4 regions of the Isoptericola hypogeus genome follow, and region 2 is predicted to be linked to each of the others. Evidence: predicted binding sites of a transcription regulator. Region 2 holds the regulator's gene; each other region holds the start of a gene.

Region 1 (4,315 bases), on a different contig from region 2:
GAGCGTGCCGCACAGCGGGTCGACGTACCACCGCCGAGCCGCCTCCCCGCCGGACGCGCCGAGCTCCTCGCCGACGACCGCGTCTGCCGGCCGGGCCGCCGTGAGGACGTCGCGGATCGCGCGCTCGGCCGCGAGGTCGGTGTCGGTCGCGAAGTCCAGGGCGGCCTTGACGAGGCGCTTCACCGGACGCCGGTACGCGGCCCGGACGACCTCCGCGCCGGCGCGCGCTGCAGTCAGGGCCACCTCGAGGTCTGTCGTCACGGGGCCGATCTTGTCAGGACCTGCGCGGATGCGAGCGCGCCGTCCGACTTCGGACCGAGGGAATTTATCCTCAGTCCTCGGGTCGCGGTCGGCTCGGGCGCGCGGCGCGCCGACCGGGCGCTGGGGTCGGTCTCGGCTGTCAGCGCACCTGTGCCGGTCCGGGAGGCCGTAAGTCGTCGTCGGTCCGACCGGCAGCTCGCTGTGGACGCCTCGCTGCGGTCGCCTCGCTGTGGTGCCTAGTACGGCGGTTCGTCGTCGTGTTCGCCCGTGCCCGTGCCCGTGCCCGTGCCTGTGCCCGTGCGGCGTGCTGCGGGTTCCGTGCCGAGCTCCGCTGGCGGGTCGACCGGGTGCGGCGCCGCCTCGCGCACGAGGCCCCGGGCCTCGGCGGCCCAGTGGTCGAGCTGGTCGAGGGTGTGGTCGGCGGTGCCGGGGGTGGTGAGGTAAGTCCGCCCGCGGGGTGAGGTCCAGGCCAGGACGCCGGCGTCGAGCTGTTCGACATTCCACCGGGACTCGTGCTTCAGGGTGTGATGTCTGCGGCACAGATGCGCCAGATTCTGCGCGTCGGTGGGGCCGCCGTCGACCCACGCGGTCGTGTGGTCGACGTCGCAGCGCGTGGCGGGGATGCGGCAGCCGGGGAACCGGCAGGTGACGTCGCGCAGGGTGAGGAAGGCGCGCAGGTCGGCGGGGACGACGTAGCTACGCCGGTCGACCGTGAGCATGGCCCCGGTGACGGGGTCGGTCAGCACGCGTCGCAGCGTCGGGGCGTGGGCGGCGAGCTGTCTGGCGGTCTCCGGGTCGAGGGGGATGGCGCCGTCCAGGGTCGCGGAGTCCTCGCTGGTGCCGGTCAGGGTGGTGATCGGCACGGTCACGTGCACGACGGGGCGCACGCTGCGCGCGAGCGTGGCCAGCGGGTCCGGTGGCGCGCACGAGGGCGTGTTGTCCGGCAGCCCGGAGGTCAGCGCGTCCTTCGAGGAGTCGGGGATCGGCGACGTGGTCGGTGCGGTGTTCTCGCCGGATTGCATCCCGCCCGGTGACGGCGTTTGCGCCGCGCCCGGCGGCGACGGTGGTGTCGCGCCCGCCGTACCCAGGGGTCCCGTGCCCGGTGGCGCCCCGGATGCTGCGCCTGGTGAGGTGTCCGGTGAGCTGCCCGCCGTCGACTGTGCCTCCACGCGAGCGGCATTGGCCGCCGCGGCGCCTGCAGAGTCGTCGTCGGCGCACTCGCCGATGTCGGCGCGCTCGAATGTGTCGGCGGCGTGTTGCGAAGCACTTGCCTCGGTGCTGCCGGTGCTGCCGCCTGTGTCGTCGAGCAGGAGCGCGGTCAGGGTGGCGGCGCGTAGTTGCCCGATGCCGCGGGGGTCGCCGCCGGTCTTGGCGCGGGCGGCGGTGCGGGTGAGGCGGTCGTGCACGGCGTGCGCGACGGGTGCGGGCAGGTGCGCGGTGAGCCAGGACATGCCGTCCTTGCCGTCGTCGACCCACACGTCGGCCTTCAGCTTGGCGGCCTCGTGCCGGACCTCGGCGGGCACGGGGTGCAGCAGGTCGCGGGCCGCGCGGGCCAGGGCGCCGAACTTCGCCGCGGTCACCTCCGGGGCGCGGTGCAGCACGACCGCTTCGATCTCGGCCACGGCGTGGGCGGGCAGGTCGGCCACGGCCTCGACCAGGACGGCCGCGTGCCGGTAGCTGATCCTCCCGGTGCACAATGCGTCGAGGGTGGCTCTGGCGTGCCGGGTCAGGACCTGCGCGTCGGACAGCAGGGTGGAGGCCGAGGCTTCGCCGATCCCCAGCGCGCACGCGACCTCTGCCGCCAACGCCCGGTGAGCGACACAAGAACGCCGTACCGCCGGCGCGGACGCCACCCGCGGGACGTCGAGGTCGAGCATCGTCTCCGGGGCGGCCTCGGTCGCGGCGAGTACCTCGGCCAGCGCCACGGTGCGGCGTCCCAAGGCGGCGTTCGCGGCCGTCTGCTCGTCCGCTGCCCGGCCCAGCGCAGCATCCAGCACCAGTTGTGCTGCTGCGGTGCCCGGCGTCCGTGCCATGCGACAAGTCAACCAGCAGCCACCGACATTTAGTCGAACGGGAGTTCGAATCGGGACGCCGCGCGAGACGAGGGCGGGCGAGACGTGGCCGACGAGACGTCGCGGGCAAGAAGTGGCCGACGAGAAGTGGCCGACGAGAAGTGGCCGACGAGAAGTGGCCGACGAGACGTGGCCGACGAGACGGGGGCGGGCGAGACACGGCCGACGAGAAACACGGCTGACAATCACGCCGCGCGGGCTGGCGCCGACAGAGGCCCTCAGTCCTCGACGAGGGGCACGAACGAGAAGGTCTCGTGAGCGCTGACGCGGGCGGCGCCGTCGCCGTCCCGCTCGACCACGCACTCGGTGCGGAGCCGACGCTGACACGACCGCTCCATCCCTCAGTCCTCGACGAGCGGCACGAACGAGTAGGTCCCGTGCGCGCTGACGCGGACGGCGCCGTCGCCGTCCCGCTCGACGAGCGTCATCTCGTGCCGCACCGGGACGACCATGCGCCCGCCCGCGGCGAGCTGGTCGACGAGGGCGTCGGGCAGGTGCTCGGCCGCGGCCGAGACGAGCACCCGGTCCCAGCCGTCCGGACGCGGGGCGCCGAGCACACCCGGGACGGCCGGGACCTCCCGTGCCCACGGCATCGCGGCACGACGCACGTTGGCTGCGCCCCACGCGGCGAGGTCGGCGTGCCGTTCGACGCCGAGCACCTCGCCTGACGGGCCGACCAGGCGCGCGAGGAGCGCCGTGGTCCAGCCGGAGCCGGCGCCGACGTCGAGCACCGATGCCCCGGCCGGGACTCGCAGCAGGCGCAGCATCGCCGCCACCGTCGAGGGCTGGGACGAGGTCTGTCCGTGCCCGATCTCGAGCGGGCGGTCCTCGTGCGCCCAGCGCAGGCGGCTGCGGGGCAGGAACCCGCGCCGGTCGACGACCTGCAGCGCAGCAGTGACGGCGTCGTCGACGCCGCCGGATCCCGTGGGCAGGTGGGAGCCGCTCATCCCTCCATCCTGACGCCGACGCGCGAGCGTCACCGTGCGGGACGACGATCGAACCACGGCCGGCGACCGGCGCCGGCCCCGGGGCACCGGAGGGCACGATGGCAGGCACGGTCGCACGCGTCACGGAGATCACCGCACGGTCGGACACGAGCTTCGAGGACGCGATCCAGGTCGGCCTGGCCCGCGCGAGCTCGACGGTCCGCAACATCACGGGCGCCTGGGTCAAGGAGCAGAAGGTCGAGCTGTCGGACGGCGCCGTCGTGGCGTGGCAGGTCGACATGCAGGTGACGTTCGTCCTCGAGGACTGAGGGCGGCCGAGCGTCCCGGGCGGTGGGCGACGTCACGCTCCCCGCCGGACGGGAACGTTTGAACGAGATGCCGGCGTCGCGTAGAGTTGGACGTCGGCGCGCCCTCGGTGCGCCAGTCCCGTGTGCCCAGGACGCACCGCACTCGACCGCCGCGGCGGGCCGAGTTGCAGACCAAGTCGGTGACGAACGTCGTGCGGCACGCCCAGACCAGCAGAGATGAGCATCAACGTGGTGTACGCGATCGTCATGGCCGGTGGCCGTCAGGAGAAGGTGTCCGTCGGGGACATCGTCGTCATGAACCGGGTCAAGGCTCAGGCCGGCGACACCGTCGAGCTGCCCGCGCTGCTCCTGGTCGACGGGGAGAAGGTGACCACCGACGCCGCGAAGCTCGCGAAGGTCAAGGTCACCGCCGAGGTCGTGCGGGACGCCAAGGGTCCCAAGATCACGATCCTCAAGTACAAGAACAAGACCGGTTACCGCAAGCGCCAGGGTCACCGTCAGCAGCTGACCCGCCTCAAGGTCACCGGTATCAAGTGACTTCCTCGCGGTGACTCGGACGTCGCCGCGCAGGCCCCCACTTCTCGTTCTTCGCAGAAAGCAGGACTGACAGATGGCACACAAGAAGGGCGCGAGCTCCTCGCGCAACGGTCGTGACTCGAACTCCCAGCGGCTCGGCGTCAAGCGCTACGGCGGCCAGGTCGTCAAGGCCGGCGAGATCATCGTCCGC
Region 2 (4,315 bases):
CCTGCTCGGCTCGGCCACGGGCGTGTTCACCTCGGCGACGCTGACCCTCGGTGGGTCCTTCGACCCGGTGGCCCGATCGCTCGGTCTCGCCGGCTCGAAGGGCACGGACGAGACCCCCGAGTGGACGGGGCTCGACGTCGGGAGCCCGTTCGACTACCCGCGCCAGGGCATCCTGTACGTCGCCCGGCACCTGCCGGCACCCGGGCGCGAGCCCACGACCGACGCCCAGCTCGACGAGATCGCCGGCCTGGTCGAGGCGGCGGGCGGGCGCACGCTCGGGCTGTTCTCCTCCCGCCGGGCGGCCCTCGCCGCGGCCGAGGCCATGCGCGACCGGCTCGACGTCACCGTCCTGTGCCAGGGCGACGACCAGCTCCCGACCCTCGTGCGGCAGTTCGCGGACGACCCCGCCACCTGCCTCTTCGGCACCCTGTCCCTGTGGCAGGGCGTCGACGTGCCCGGCCCGGCGTGCCAGCTCGTGCTGATCGACCGGATCCCGTTCCCGCGCCCGGACGACCCGGTCAAGGCCGCCCGGGCCCGGGCGGTCGAGACGGCGGGCGGCAACGGGTTCATGCAGGTCTCCGCCACCCACGCGGCACTCCTGCTCGCGCAGGGGGCCGGGCGGCTGGTGCGTACGGCGGACGACCGGGGCGTGGTGGCCGTGCTCGACCCGCGGCTGGCCACCGCCCGCTACGGCACCTTCCTCACCCGCTCCATGCCGGACTTCTGGCCGACCACCGACAGCGACCTCGTCCGCGCTGCGCTGCGCCGCCTCGACACTTAGCCTGGAACCGTGCCCGCACCCACCCCCGAAAACACGTCTGGATCCGGTCGCGACGCGCGTGGTGCCCGCACCACGACGAAGCTCGCGATCGTCGGGGCGGGCGCCGTCGGCGCGACGCTCGCGTACGCGGCGCTCGCCCGCGGCGCCGCCCGGACGGTGGCCCTCATGGACGTCAACCGCGCCAAGGTCGAGGCCGAGGTGCTCGACCTTCGGCACGGCGGGATGTTCATCCCCCAGGCGGAGATCGAGGGCTCCGACGACGTGGAGGTCTGCCGTGGGGCGGACGTCGTCGCCGTCACGGCCGGGGCGAAGCAGGAGCCCGGGCAGTCCCGCCTCGACCTCGCGGAGGCGACGGTCGCGCTGACCCGCAAGATCCTGCCGGGCCTGGTCGAGGTCGCCCCGGACGCCGTGTTCCTCATGGTGACGAACCCCGTCGACGTGGTCACGTATGCCGCACAGCAGGTCAGCGGCCTGCCCCACGAGCGCGTGCTCGGCAGCGGCACCGTGCTCGACTCCTCGCGGCTGCGGGACTCCGTCGCGCGGCACTGCGGGGTCGCGGTCGGCAACGTGCACGCCAACATCGCGGGGGAGCACGGCGACTCGGAGATCGTGCTCTGGAGCTCGGCCACCATCGCCGGCGTGCCGCTGCTCGACTGGCGTCCGTTCCGGGGGCACGAGCCGCTGGACGCCGCGGCTCGGGAGCGCATCGCGAGCGACGTCGTGACCTCGGCCTACCGCGTGATCGCGGGCAAGGGTGCGACGAACTACGCGGTGGGCCTGGCCGCGACGCGCATCATCGAGGCGATCCTCAACGACGAGCACCGCGTGATGTCCGTGTCGTCACGGCTCGACGGGTTCTACGGGATCAGCGACGTCTGCCTGTCCGTGCCCTCGCTCGTCGACCGTCGGGGCGTCGCGGAGACCATCGACACGCCGTTGTCGGACGACGAGGTCGCAGGCCTGCGCGCGTCGGCCCGGAGCATGCGCGAGGTGCAGGCCCGCCTCGGCATCTGAGGCGGCCCGCACGGCCCCGCGCGCCGTCAGAGGCTGCGCAGCACCGCCACGACGCGACCGAGCACCTGGGCCGCGTCGCCCTCGATCGGGCTGTACGCGCTGTTCTGGGGCAGCAGCCAGACGTGCCCGTCCGCCTGCTTGAAGGTCTTCACCGTCGCCTCGCCGTCGATCATCGCGGCCACGACCTCGCCGTTCTCCGCGACCGGCTGGCGGCGCACGACCACCCAGTCCCCGTCGCAGATCGCGGCGTCGATCATCGAGTCGCCGGCCACCTTCAGCAGGAAGAGCTCGCCGTCGCCGACCACCTGCCGGGGGAGGGGAAACACGTCCTCCACGACCTGCTCGGCCAGGATCGGTCCGCCCGCGGCGATGCGGCCCACGAGCGGCACGTACAGGGGAGGCGGCGCCTCTCCGTCGGCCGGGAGCCCCGGTGCACCCTTCGTGAGGGAGGACGCGCCGCCGTAGTCCGCCGGTCCGGCGCCCGTGCCCGGCGCATCCGGGTCGACGACCTCGATGGCACGCGGCCGGTTCGGGTCGCGACGCAGGTAGCCCTTGCGCTCGAGCGTGGTGAGCTGGTGCTTGACCGACGACGGGCTCGCGAGCCCGACGGCCTCGCCGATCTCGCGCATCGTCGGCGGATACCCGCGGGTGTCCACGGAGACGCGGATGGTCTCCAGCACCCGCCGCTGGCGCGGCGTCAGGCGATCGGCGCCCGGCGCGAGCTCGCTCACCGAGGCCAGGGCGGGGCCCGTCGCCCCGGCCGCCTCGTCCCGTCCGCTCGTCATGACGTTCTCCCGTCCTCCGACGTCGCGGCCCGCCCCGACGGGCCCTGAAATCCGACAAACCTTCCATCGCGCTGGAACCACTCTAGGTCAGATCGCCCCGCGCATCAAACATCTGTTCGACAAACGCTCGACCGTGTCGCACTCCTGTGCTACACCTTGGTACAGGCGTTCGACGAACGGGTGTTCGACATCGACGAATCGACTCGGACGGATCGACGCCGACGGCTCGACACAGGAACCTTCGACACGGCGTGGCCGCCCGACGGGCGATGGCCGCACCGACGCGACGAGAGGACCACCATCATGGCCAGCACCGTCTCCGCCCCCGGGCCCCTCGGCCTCGGCGGCCTCCGGCTCACCCGGCGCGGGCGAGCCGTGGTCGTCCTCGTCGCCGTCCTGGTCGCCGCTGCGGCCGGGCTCGTCGGTCAGCGCGCCGTCGCCGGCACGCCTGGCGGCCCCCTGGAGGTCCGGCTGCACACCGTGGCGCCGGGAGAGTCGCTGTGGGAGTACGCGCGGGGTCTCGCGAGCACCGACGAGGACGTGCGCGACGTCGTGGTGGACCTCCAGGAGCTGAACGAGCTCGAGTCGGCAGACCTCCAGGTGGGGCAGGTGGTGCTGCTGCCGCAGGAGTGAGACGTCGGGAAGGTCCGCTCGGGGCCCCGCCGCAGGGCGGCGTGTTGCGCAGGGCGCGGGTCGCCGCCTACGTTGTCGGCAGCCGGGCGCCGGTCCGGCACCGAGCCCAGGAGTACCCGATGCACTGCCCGTTCTGCAGACACGCGGACTCGCGCGTCGTCGACTCCCGGACGTCCGACGACGGCACCACCATCCGCCGTCGTCGACAGTGCCCGTCGTGCCAGCGGCGCTTCACCACGATCGAGACGGCGAGCCTCTCGGTCGTCAAGCGGTCCGGTGCGACCGAGCCCTTCAGCCGGGACAAGATCGTCTCCGGCGTGCGGAAGGCCTGTCAGGGTCGCCCGGTGAGCGCCGACGACCTTGCCCTGCTCGCACAGAAGGTGGAGGAGACGCTCCGGGGGACCGGCAGCCCCGAGATCGACGCGTACGAGGTGGGCCTGGCGATCCTCGGTCCGCTGCGCGAGCTCGACGAGGTGGCGTACCTCCGGTTCGCGAGCGTCTATCAGGACTTCGAGTCGCTGGAGGACTTCGAGAGTGCCATCACGTCGCTGCGGGCCGAGCGGGTCGAGCGCGAGGCGCGCGCCGCAGGGGCGGGCGAGGGCGACGGCGCGGGAGGTCCCGACGAGGCCGGTGCCCGCGAGGTGCGTGACCAGGGCGGAGAGGTCCGGGACACGCCAGCGCCGACGCGACGGTGAGACGTGGCCGAGGGTGAAATCCTGTGGCGCCGCCCGCCGGGGTGCACCATGCTGGACGCCACCAGGGTGCGGCGGGCGTGCGGACGTCAGCACGCACACCCCGACGAGACGGACGAGGTGGTCGCAATGACGGCGCAAGGACACGAGGGCGCAAGCTCCGCGGAGGGCCGGGAGACGGCGCCCAGCGAGGACACGAAGGCACGGTTCCGCGAGGCGCTCGAGAAGAAGAACGCCGCGCGACACCCGTCGGCAGGATCCGACGGGAACACGGGCGCGGTGCACGGCTCGGAGACGAGCGGACCCGTGCAGAAGATGTTCCGGCGCAAGTCGGGCTGAGCGCCGGCCGTCGTTCGCGGCGGCCGTGAAGACGTCGCGAGGGGCGCCCCGGTACCGGGGCGCCCCTCGTC
Region 3 (4,315 bases), on a different contig from region 2:
GGTGCTTGGCGACGAGCGCCTCGCGCGCCTCGGCCGGCAGGCTCGACTCGACCAGCGGCGTCTTGATGTACGCCGGCCCGACCGCGTTGATGCGCAGCCCCTGCGGGCCGTACTCTGCGGCGGCGTTCTTCGTGATGCCCACGACGCCGTGCTTGGCCGCCGTGTAGGCGCCGTTGCCGATCGCCGCGACCGTGCCGTGGATCGACGCCATGTTGACGATGGAGCTCTCGCCGGCGCCCTGCTCCAGCATCGCCGGGATCTGCGCGCGCATGCCGTAGAGCACCCCGTTGAGGTTGATGTCGATGACGCGGTCCCAGTCGTCGAGGTCCGTCTCGCCGGCCGGGGCCTGCTTGCCGCCGATGCCCGCGTTGTTCACGGCGTGGTGGAGGCCGCCGAACGTCGCCCTGGCGAAGTCGACCGCCTCGAACGCATCCTCCTTGACCGCGGTGTTCTGCTCGAACGGTGCGGCCTCGCCACCGGCCGCCGCGATCTCGTCCGCCACCCGCTGGGCCGCGTCGAGCCGGATGTCCGTGACCACGACCTTGGCGCCGTGCGCCGCGAGCTCCTTGCTCACCGCCTCGCCGATGCCCGAGCCGCCGCCCGTCACGAGCGCCACCTTGCCCTGGAAGCTGCCGCCTGTCGCCATGTCCGTTCTCTCCTTCGCACCACGTCCCGGCGGGCGGGGACGCGGGTGACGCGAGACGACGCCCAGAAGGGACGAACGACCGCCCGGCCGGCCCTGGTGGGGCCGGGGGCGCTGACCCTTCGACGCTAACCCCGCCCGAAGGGCGCGAGGCCGTCGTCGCGGGGTCTGACGCATCACACCTCGACGTCAGAACCCCGTCCGGGCCGGGCCAGGACCTCGGCCTCCTCGTCCGCGGTCAGCCCCGTCACGGCGGCGTCGGGCGTCGCCCGCAGCCATGCGAGCGTGTCGCGCGCGGTGTCGGCGACCGGACGGGGCGACAGCCCGGCGGCGAGCGCGGGCGCGGCGTCGTGCGCCGGCATCCCGTCGTACTCGGGGCGCGGGAGCCACAGCGGCAGCGACCGCTCCCCCGACCAGGGGCGCACGTCGGCCGCCTCGAGGCCCGATCGGTCCGCCCAGCGCCACCGGGGCTCCGCCCCGCAGCCGCGGGCCACCTCCGCGAGGATGGCGCCCACCGTCGACGCGGGCCCGACGCCGTCGAAGACGCCCTCGGTCCGCCTCTCCGCGAGGTCGACGATCCAGGCGGCCAGGTCGCGCACGTCGATCACCTGCATCGGGTCGGCCGGGTCGCCCGGCGCGAGCACGTCGCGCGCGCCGTCATCGAGCACGCGGCGCATCCGGGCGGGCCAGTAGGCGAACCGCCCGCTCGGGTCTCCGGGGCCGACGATCAGGCCCGGCCGGACGACGGCGGCGCTCGCCGCACCCTCGCGCACCAGGTTCTCGCACGCGACCTTCATCGCGCCGTACGCCTCGGGGCTCCCCGCACCGTCGACGTCGCCCCGCTCGGGCTCGCGCAGCCGCCCGGCGCCCGGACCTCCCGGGTCGGCGTCGTCCGCGTACACGTTGATCGTGGACACGAACACCCAGTGCGCGCCGGGCACCGCGGCCACCGCCTTGCGCACGTGCGAGGGGGTGCGCGACACGTCGACGACGGCGTCGAGCTCCTGGGCCGCGAGCCCTTCCGGGAACGGGCCGTCGCGGTCGGCGGTCACGTGCCGCACGCCGTCCGGCGCGGCGCCCGAGCGCCCGCGGCTCACGGCCACCACCTCGTGCCCGCGCGCGGCGGCGTCCGCCGCGACCGCCTTGGACAGGAACACCGAACCACCCAGCACCAGCAGCCTCATGCCCTCACCCTGCCCCGTCCACGTCCTGCCTGTCGCGGACGTACGCCCGTGGCAGACACGCCGGCCGCACCGACCGCACCGACCGCAGCGACCGCACCGGCACCCGCGTCCGGGCAGCCCTACCGGCGGCCAGATGTCGGCGTATCGTCCGGGCCATGGCCCTCGAGCTGCCCGACTCCGCCCCCGTGCGCGCCGCGCTGGACGTCGTGACCCGGTTCTCGCCGCCCGCGCTCGCGCACCACGCTGTCCGGTCGACGCTGCTGGCGTCGGACCTCGGCCGCCGCCACGGGATCGACTTCGACGTCGACGTGCTCGCCGTCGCGGGCCTGCTTCACGACATCGGCCTGGTACGGGCCTTCGACGGTCACCACGAGCACTTCGAGGTCGCAGGCGGGAACGTCGCCTGGGTCCTGGCAGCCGGTGCGGGCTGGCCCGACGGGCGGCGCGACCGGACCGCCCGTGCGGTCGTCGACCACATGCTCGACGAGGACGACGTCCCCGTGGGCGAACGACCGGAGGGGCACCTCCTGGCCCGGGCGACGGGCGTGGACGTGTCGGGCCGGGGCGCCGAGCTGTGGCCGGCGGACGTGCTGGCCCAGGTGGAGCAGCGCTGGCCCCGGCTCGACTTCGCCGACGTCTTCGTCCCCTGCCTGCGCGACCAGGCCGCCCGCAAGCCGGACGGCGTCGTCGCGGCGTTCGTGGCGGGCGGAGGTGCCGACCGGGTCCGCTGAGCGCCGTCGGCACCTCGCCCCGTCGGCCCACCCGGCACACCCGCCACCGGGTCGGACCAGCGCTCCAGAGGTAGTCGAACATATGTTCGATTCTTGGTAGGATGAGGGTGTGACGACGACGCACCCCGACCCCGCCCACGACGCTTCCGTCGTGGCGGAGCGTGGCCTCGCATGGGCGCGCCGGGAGCTGCCACGGCTGACGTCGATCCCGCTGGCCGCGATACCCGGTGGGCACGAGCCCACGGTCGCCGAGATCCGCGCTCAGGCTGCGCGGGAGGCTCGCGCGGACGAGGAGGCCGCGGAAGCCGTGCTCGGTCACCGGTCCGCGAGTGCGCCCGACCCCGAGCCCACCTCCGGCGACCCCGCACCCGCCCTCACGTGCGCGACCGCGGCTCGCCCGACGATGGCGGACCTGGACACCGCGCTGGACGATCTCGCGCGGCTCGAGGCGCTGGTCGCCGCCCTGCACGGGCGCCGCGCCGAGGTCCTGGCCCACCTGTCCCGGCTGGCCGAGCTCCTGGAGTCCGACCTGGTGGACGAGGACGACCCGATCGTCCGGGTGGCGCCGAGCGCGCGGCGACTGGAGCTCGCCCGGCGCGCGGTCGTCGCCGAGGTCGCCACCACGCTGCGCATCGGCGAGCACGCCGCCGACACCCTGGCCGACCGTGCGGGCACCCTCGCCGCCAAGGCGCCGCGGACGCTTGCCGCCCTGCGTCGCGGCGAGCTCTCGTGGGCACACGCCACCCAGATCGCCAAGCACGTCGAGGACCTCGAGCCCGCCGAGGCCGGCCGTGTCGAGGAGGTCTCGCTGGTCGGCGCGGCGTCCTGTACGCCCACCCAGCTCGGCGCACGCGCCCGCCGGGTCCGAGAGGACGTGCATCCGGTGCCCGCGGACATCCGTCACGCCGAGGCCGCCGACCGGCGGGCCGTCTACCTCGACGACGGACGCGACGGCATGGCCTGGCTCACCGCACACCTGCCGGCACCCCTCGCCCACGGCATCGACGACCGCCTCACCCGGACCGCCCGCCGGCTGCGCGACGACGGCGACGAGCGCACCACCCAGCAGCTCCGCGCCGACGTCCTGTCCGCGCTCCTGCTCGACGACGGCACTCTCGACCTCGCCGCAGCAGCATCCGGCCACGACGCGTCGCAGCCTGGTGACGCCGCCACGCCGGGCAGCGCGTCGCCGGTCGGCCCTCCGACCGCCCAGAGGCTCGAGGACGCACGGTCCGGAGATCCGGAGAGAGCGGGCGATCCATCGGGCGGCGCACCCGGCGACCGGCGCAGCAAGGATCAGCCCGGCGACCGGCACTGCAAGGATCAGCCCGGCGACCGGCACAGCAAGGATCAGCCCGGCGGACAACGACCCGGTGACCCGCGCAGCGACGAACGGCCCGGTGCCGCACCTGTCGACGACCTCGGGCTCGGCGACCCGCTCCTCGAGCTGCTGTGCCGCCAGTCGGCCCTGGCCACCCTCGCCCGCTCGATCCGCCCGCAGGTGCACGTCACGGTCCCCGTGCTGACGCTGCTCGGCTGCTCGGAGGTTCCCGCGACTCTGGATGGACGCACGCCGATCGACGCCGAGACGGCGCGTCGGCTCGCCGCCCTCGCGCCATCGTTCCGGCGGATCCTCACCCACCCGGAGACGGGCGTCGTGCTCTCGGTCGGGCGCTCCACCTACGCGGTGCCCGCCGACCTCAAGGCGCTCGTCGCGGTTCGCGACCGCACCTGCCGCTTCCCCGGCTGCACCCGCC
Region 4 (4,315 bases), on a different contig from region 2:
TCGACGTGCGGTAGTACCAGTCCACCTGGTCCATGCGCAGCCAGTCCCACGTCGGGTAGCCGTTGAGGTTCTGGCCGGCGATCGTGCCCGGCGCGTACCGGCCGGAGTCGAGCAACCAGACGTTGAACGCCGGCCTGCCGTTCGTCCCGTCGATGAGCAGGTGCGAGTTGCCCTGGCCGGTGACGCCGCGAGCGGTCGGACCGTTCACGTTGTAGCGGTACGAGCGGTAGAACGCGAGCATCTGCTCCTCGTCGACACCGCTGCTCGGGGTCGAGTCCTCGTCGTGGTTGCCGAACGTGACCGCCCAGGGGATGCGCCGCTCCTCCATCGGCTGCGCCACGTTGTTCATGGCCTGCTGCATCTCGAGCGGGGTGTCGCAGCCGCCCGTGATGTTGTCGCCGTTGAGGATCACGAGGTCGGGGTGCTCGTCGTCCAGCACCGCGCGCATGAGCTCGACCGTGCGGCGGTCGATCTTCTCGTCGTCCTGCGTGTCGTTGAACTGCACGATCGTGTACGTGCCGTCGGCGCGGAAGCGCAGCTTCGGTTCGCGCCGGCCCGACGCTCCCACCGCCGCCGCGGCCGGTGCCGCGGCGGCGGATTCAGCGCCTGTGGCGACGAGCCCGGCCGCGCCGACCCCGGACAGCGTCATGAACGTGCGCCGACCCACGCCGCGCGGGTCATCGGTGCGCGTCGTGCTCGTCGTGCTCGTCGTGCTGGTGCTGGTGCTGGTCTCGCCGGAGCTGGGCACGTCGGCCGGGGCGTTCTCGCCACTCTGCTGAGTCATGCTCCGGACCGTAGGTGTCACCCTCGAACGTCTGACCGCCCTGTCGTGAACCTCCCGTGACGAGTACCCGAACTCCCGGCCTCGAGGGGCGACGGGGACAGGTCCACCGACGGCACGGTCGCCGGGCACTCGTCCCCGGTTCGCCGGGGCGCCTGGGCGCCTGGGCGCCGCGGAGGCCGTCAGAAGGGCGGGGGGCTCTGGTCGTCGGGCCATGTCGGTGTCGACGCGTCGTCGCGTGCCAGCTCGTCGCGGGTCGGCGAGGCGTCGTTCCTGTGCGGTGCCCCGTCGCCCGCCCGCCTGGGAGCTGCGTCGTCCGTCACTCTCGGTACTCGGCCGTCGCCCGTCGGTGTTCCGCGGCCATCGCCCGTCGGTGTACCGCGACCGTTACCCGTCGGTGTTCCGCGCGATCCCGGTCGCTGCCGGTCCGCCTCGAGGTGTCCGCGCTCCTCGGGCGGGCCGTGCGCCTCGGGTGGGCGTTGGTGCTGGTGGCCGGTGGGGGTGGTCCAGTGGGTGATGCCGGTTTTGGGGTCGCGGGTGACATGCCATCCGCCGGTGGTCTTGGCGCGGTGGTGGGTGCGGCACAGGGCGTGCAGGTTGTCGCCGTGGGTCTGGGGTCCGTCGGTGGTGGGGTCGTACGGGGCGATGTGGTCGAGGTCGCAGCCGGTGGCGGGGACGCGGCAGCCGGGGAACGTGCAGGTGATATCGCGCGCGATGACCGCGGCGCGCAGGCTGGGGCTCGGCCGGTAGGTGCGTGCGGAGGTGTCGACGAGGGCCCCGGTGCCGGGGTCGGTGAAGATGCGTTGCCAGACGGCGTCCGGGTCGCTGGCGAGTGCGCGGGCCATGCCGGCGGGGATGGGTCCGTAGCGTGCGAGGGTTGCGGGCAGGTCGTCCGCGCCGAGGAGTGTCGAGGCCGCGACGCTCACGTGCACACCCGCCCGGTGGTTCGCCCCGCGCCGGGACGGCGTCGCGCCTGCCGTGCCACTACCGATCACAGAGCCCTCCGCTACCAACGGCCGGGCCACGGATCGACGACCCTCGCCCTTCTCGCGGGTCACGGGGTCGGCGCGACGGGCATGCACGGCCCCGCCATCTGGGGCGTTTCCTGGCCCGTCGTCCGGGCCCGCCGGGTCGGTGCAGGACCCGTCGGGGCTGTACGGCTTGGCGGGTGGTCCGGCGCTCAGGATTCCGCTGAGCAGCCCGGTGAGGGCATCGGCGCGGCACTCGTCCAGCCTGCGCTGTTCTCCGGGGCTGCGCCGCATCGCGAACGCGGCCTCGTCGAGGGCCCCGAACGCCCGGACCGCGTCGTCGGCGGGGAGGTAGGCCGTGAGGTAGGCCATCGCGTCGTCGACGGGCTGGAGCCGCACGTACCGGTCCCGGCGCGCGGCCTGGTGGCGTTCCTCGGCGCCGTCGGGGTCGACCTCGATCTCCGCACGCTTCAGCCGGGCGCGGATCTGCGGGCTCGTCAGGTGCTCGACGTCCGGGAGCAGATCGCGCACGGCCTGCCGGCGGCGGTCGTCGGGCAGCCGCCCCGTGGAGATGAGGACCTCCGCCTTGCGCCGGTCCACGAGCCCGCCGGCGAGCGCGTCGGCGACCTCGGGCAGGCGCGCGGTGCCGTGCGCCACCGTGACGTGCTGCTCGGCGGCTCTGCGGGTCAGGCCGAGGCGAGCCGCGACGCCGTCGGTGACGAACTCGTGTCCCGAGGTGTCCCGGGTGCGTTCCAGCAGCTCCGCGAGGGCGCGTGCCGAGCCGGCCTGTGCCCACGACGCGACCCGTTCCCACGCCGCCAGCGCCTCGACCAGCGTGTGGTCGTCCAGGTCCGCGAGCTCGAGCGACGCCAACCGCTGCGCAAGCCCGACACCGGGTGCGGCATCGAGCTGGGCCGCGAGCGTGGCTCGAGCCTCCGCAGTACCGACAGCGCCGGGTGCGAGCTCGGGAGCAGCCGCGGCGGGAGCGGTGGCAGCAGCACCGACAGGATCGACAGGATCAGCAGGATCAGCAGGATCAGCAGGATCAGCAGGATCAGCAGGATCAGCAGGATCAGCTCGACCTGTGGGAACGGCGCCTCCGACGCGGTCGAGACGGTCGAGGCCACCGACGGGGTCGCGACGGTCCAGGCCATCGACGGGGTCGCGACGCTCGAGGCCGTCGACGAGATCGGCGGGCGAACCGCTCGGACCATGGCGCACCACGCCGGCCGCGACCCCGACGCGGACGGGCGCGACGGCGTGCACGACGACGGGCACGGCAATCAACCTCCGGGCGGAGTCGCCCACGTGAAACAGGCGACCGAGCGCCTCCTCGACCCGCGATCTCGTCGGGGCGGCGCCAGTCGCCACAAGGCCCGGCTCCGGAACGACCGGGGCACTGGCCGTTCCGGAGCCGGGCGTCCGACGATGCTCGGTGACGGCGGCCAGATCGGCCGGCTCCCTCGAGTCATCTTCGAACATGTGTTCGACTATACGGATCCCGCCCCGCCATCGCAAGACCTCTGGACACCCGATCTGTGCCCCCGCCATCCGGCCGTCGGGTCAGGTGGAGGGCAGCAGCGAGGCACAGCAGCGAGGCACAGCAGCCAGGCAGCGAGTCTCCCGCCCGTGCCGACGACGGCACCCAGTCGGACTACAGGAGCCCGTCCTCGCGCAGCACGCGCTGCGCGACGGCGAACGCGTGGTTCGCACTGGGCACGGAGCAGTAGACGGCAGTCTGGAGCAGCACCTCGCGGATCTCGTCCACGGTCAGCCCGTTGCGGACGGCGGCCCGCACGTGCATGGCGAGCTCCTCCCAGTGGCCGCCGGCCACCAGCGCGGTGAGCGTGATCATCGACCGGCTGCGGCGGTCGAGTCCCGGTCGCGTCCAGATCTCTCCCCACGCGTAGCGGGTGACGAGGTCCTGGAAGTCGGCCGTGAACGACGACGTGCCCGCCACCGCACGGTCCACGTGCCCGTCGCCGAGCACCTCACGACGCACGGCCATCCCGTCGGCCCATCGCGCCCCGGCGCCTCGCCCGGTCGCCCGTTCGCGGCCGGATCCGACAGGACCCGGACCGGCAGGACCGGTCCCGACAGAATCCGGCCCGGCAGACTCCGGCCCGGCAGACTCCGGCCCGGCAGACTCCGCGCCGGGCTCGTCTGCGTCGTCGCGCGTCGTCATCATCCGATCCTCTCGCCGACCAGGTCGCCCAGCAGACCCGCCGTGCGCCCAGGCCACTCCGCGGGCGCGAGGTGCGCCGCGGCATCGATGACGACCAGCCGTCCGTGCCGGACGCCGTGGGCCAACTCCCCGACGACGTCGGGTGGCGTGGCCGGGTCGTGGCCGCCCGCGACGGCGATCACGGGCGCTCCGATCTCGCCGAGCCGCGCCCGGACGTCGAACCTGGACACGGCCCCGCAGACGGCGGCGTACCCGAACCGGTCGGCGGCCTGGAGCGAGGCGAGCAGCCGCGTCCCGACGTCCGGCGCCCGCTCGAGGAAGCCGGGCGCGAACCAGCGCGCCGCGGCCGCCGTCACCTGCGTGGGCGTGCCCGCCGACGCG

What was found. The regulator LexA, encoded in region 2, represses DNA repair genes until DNA is damaged. The targets are predictions, from matches to a motif close to TCGAACANNTGTTCGA.
Region 1: the regulator LexA is predicted to act here: its motif matches at 2,328-2,343, upstream of ABD254_RS00060 (HNH endonuclease signature motif containing protein).
Region 3: the regulator LexA is predicted to act here: its motif matches at 2,633-2,648, upstream of ABD254_RS18260 (HNH endonuclease signature motif containing protein).
Region 4: the regulator LexA is predicted to act here: its motif matches at 3,224-3,239, upstream of ABD254_RS08045 (DUF222 domain-containing protein).

What each region holds. Positions count from the first base shown of each region.
Region 1 covers NZ_BAAAPM010000001.1:7,333-11,647, reverse strand. Annotated here, with positions in the region: gene ABD254_RS00065 (inositol monophosphatase family protein) at 1-261, opposite strand, end outside; gene ABD254_RS00060 (HNH endonuclease signature motif containing protein) at 498-2,294, opposite strand; gene ABD254_RS00055 (protein-L-isoaspartate O-methyltransferase family protein) at 2,675-3,280, opposite strand; gene ABD254_RS00050 (dodecin family protein) at 3,379-3,588, shown strand; gene rplU (50S ribosomal protein L21) at 3,817-4,125, shown strand; gene rpmA (50S ribosomal protein L27) at 4,199-4,315, shown strand, end outside.
Region 2 covers NZ_BAAAPM010000006.1:13,222-17,536, forward strand. Annotated here, with positions in the region: gene ABD254_RS15270 (ATP-dependent DNA helicase) at 1-781, shown strand, start outside; gene ABD254_RS15275 (L-lactate dehydrogenase) at 791-1,795, shown strand; gene lexA (transcriptional repressor LexA) at 1,822-2,580, opposite strand; gene ABD254_RS15285 (LysM peptidoglycan-binding domain-containing protein) at 2,884-3,213, shown strand; gene nrdR (transcriptional regulator NrdR) at 3,333-3,908, shown strand; gene ABD254_RS15295 (DUF5302 domain-containing protein) at 4,035-4,244, shown strand.
Region 3 covers NZ_BAAAPM010000009.1:59,505-63,819, reverse strand. Annotated here, with positions in the region: gene ABD254_RS18275 (SDR family NAD(P)-dependent oxidoreductase) at 1-646, opposite strand, end outside; gene ABD254_RS18270 (NAD-dependent epimerase/dehydratase family protein) at 820-1,827, opposite strand; gene ABD254_RS18265 (HD domain-containing protein) at 1,983-2,558, shown strand; gene ABD254_RS18260 (HNH endonuclease signature motif containing protein) at 2,668-4,315, shown strand, end outside.
Region 4 covers NZ_BAAAPM010000003.1:1,284,414-1,288,728, forward strand. Annotated here, with positions in the region: gene ABD254_RS08040 (metallophosphoesterase family protein) at 1-784, opposite strand, end outside; gene ABD254_RS08045 (DUF222 domain-containing protein) at 964-3,027, opposite strand; gene pcaC (4-carboxymuconolactone decarboxylase) at 3,404-3,757, opposite strand; gene ABD254_RS08055 (alpha/beta fold hydrolase) at 3,934-4,315, opposite strand, start outside.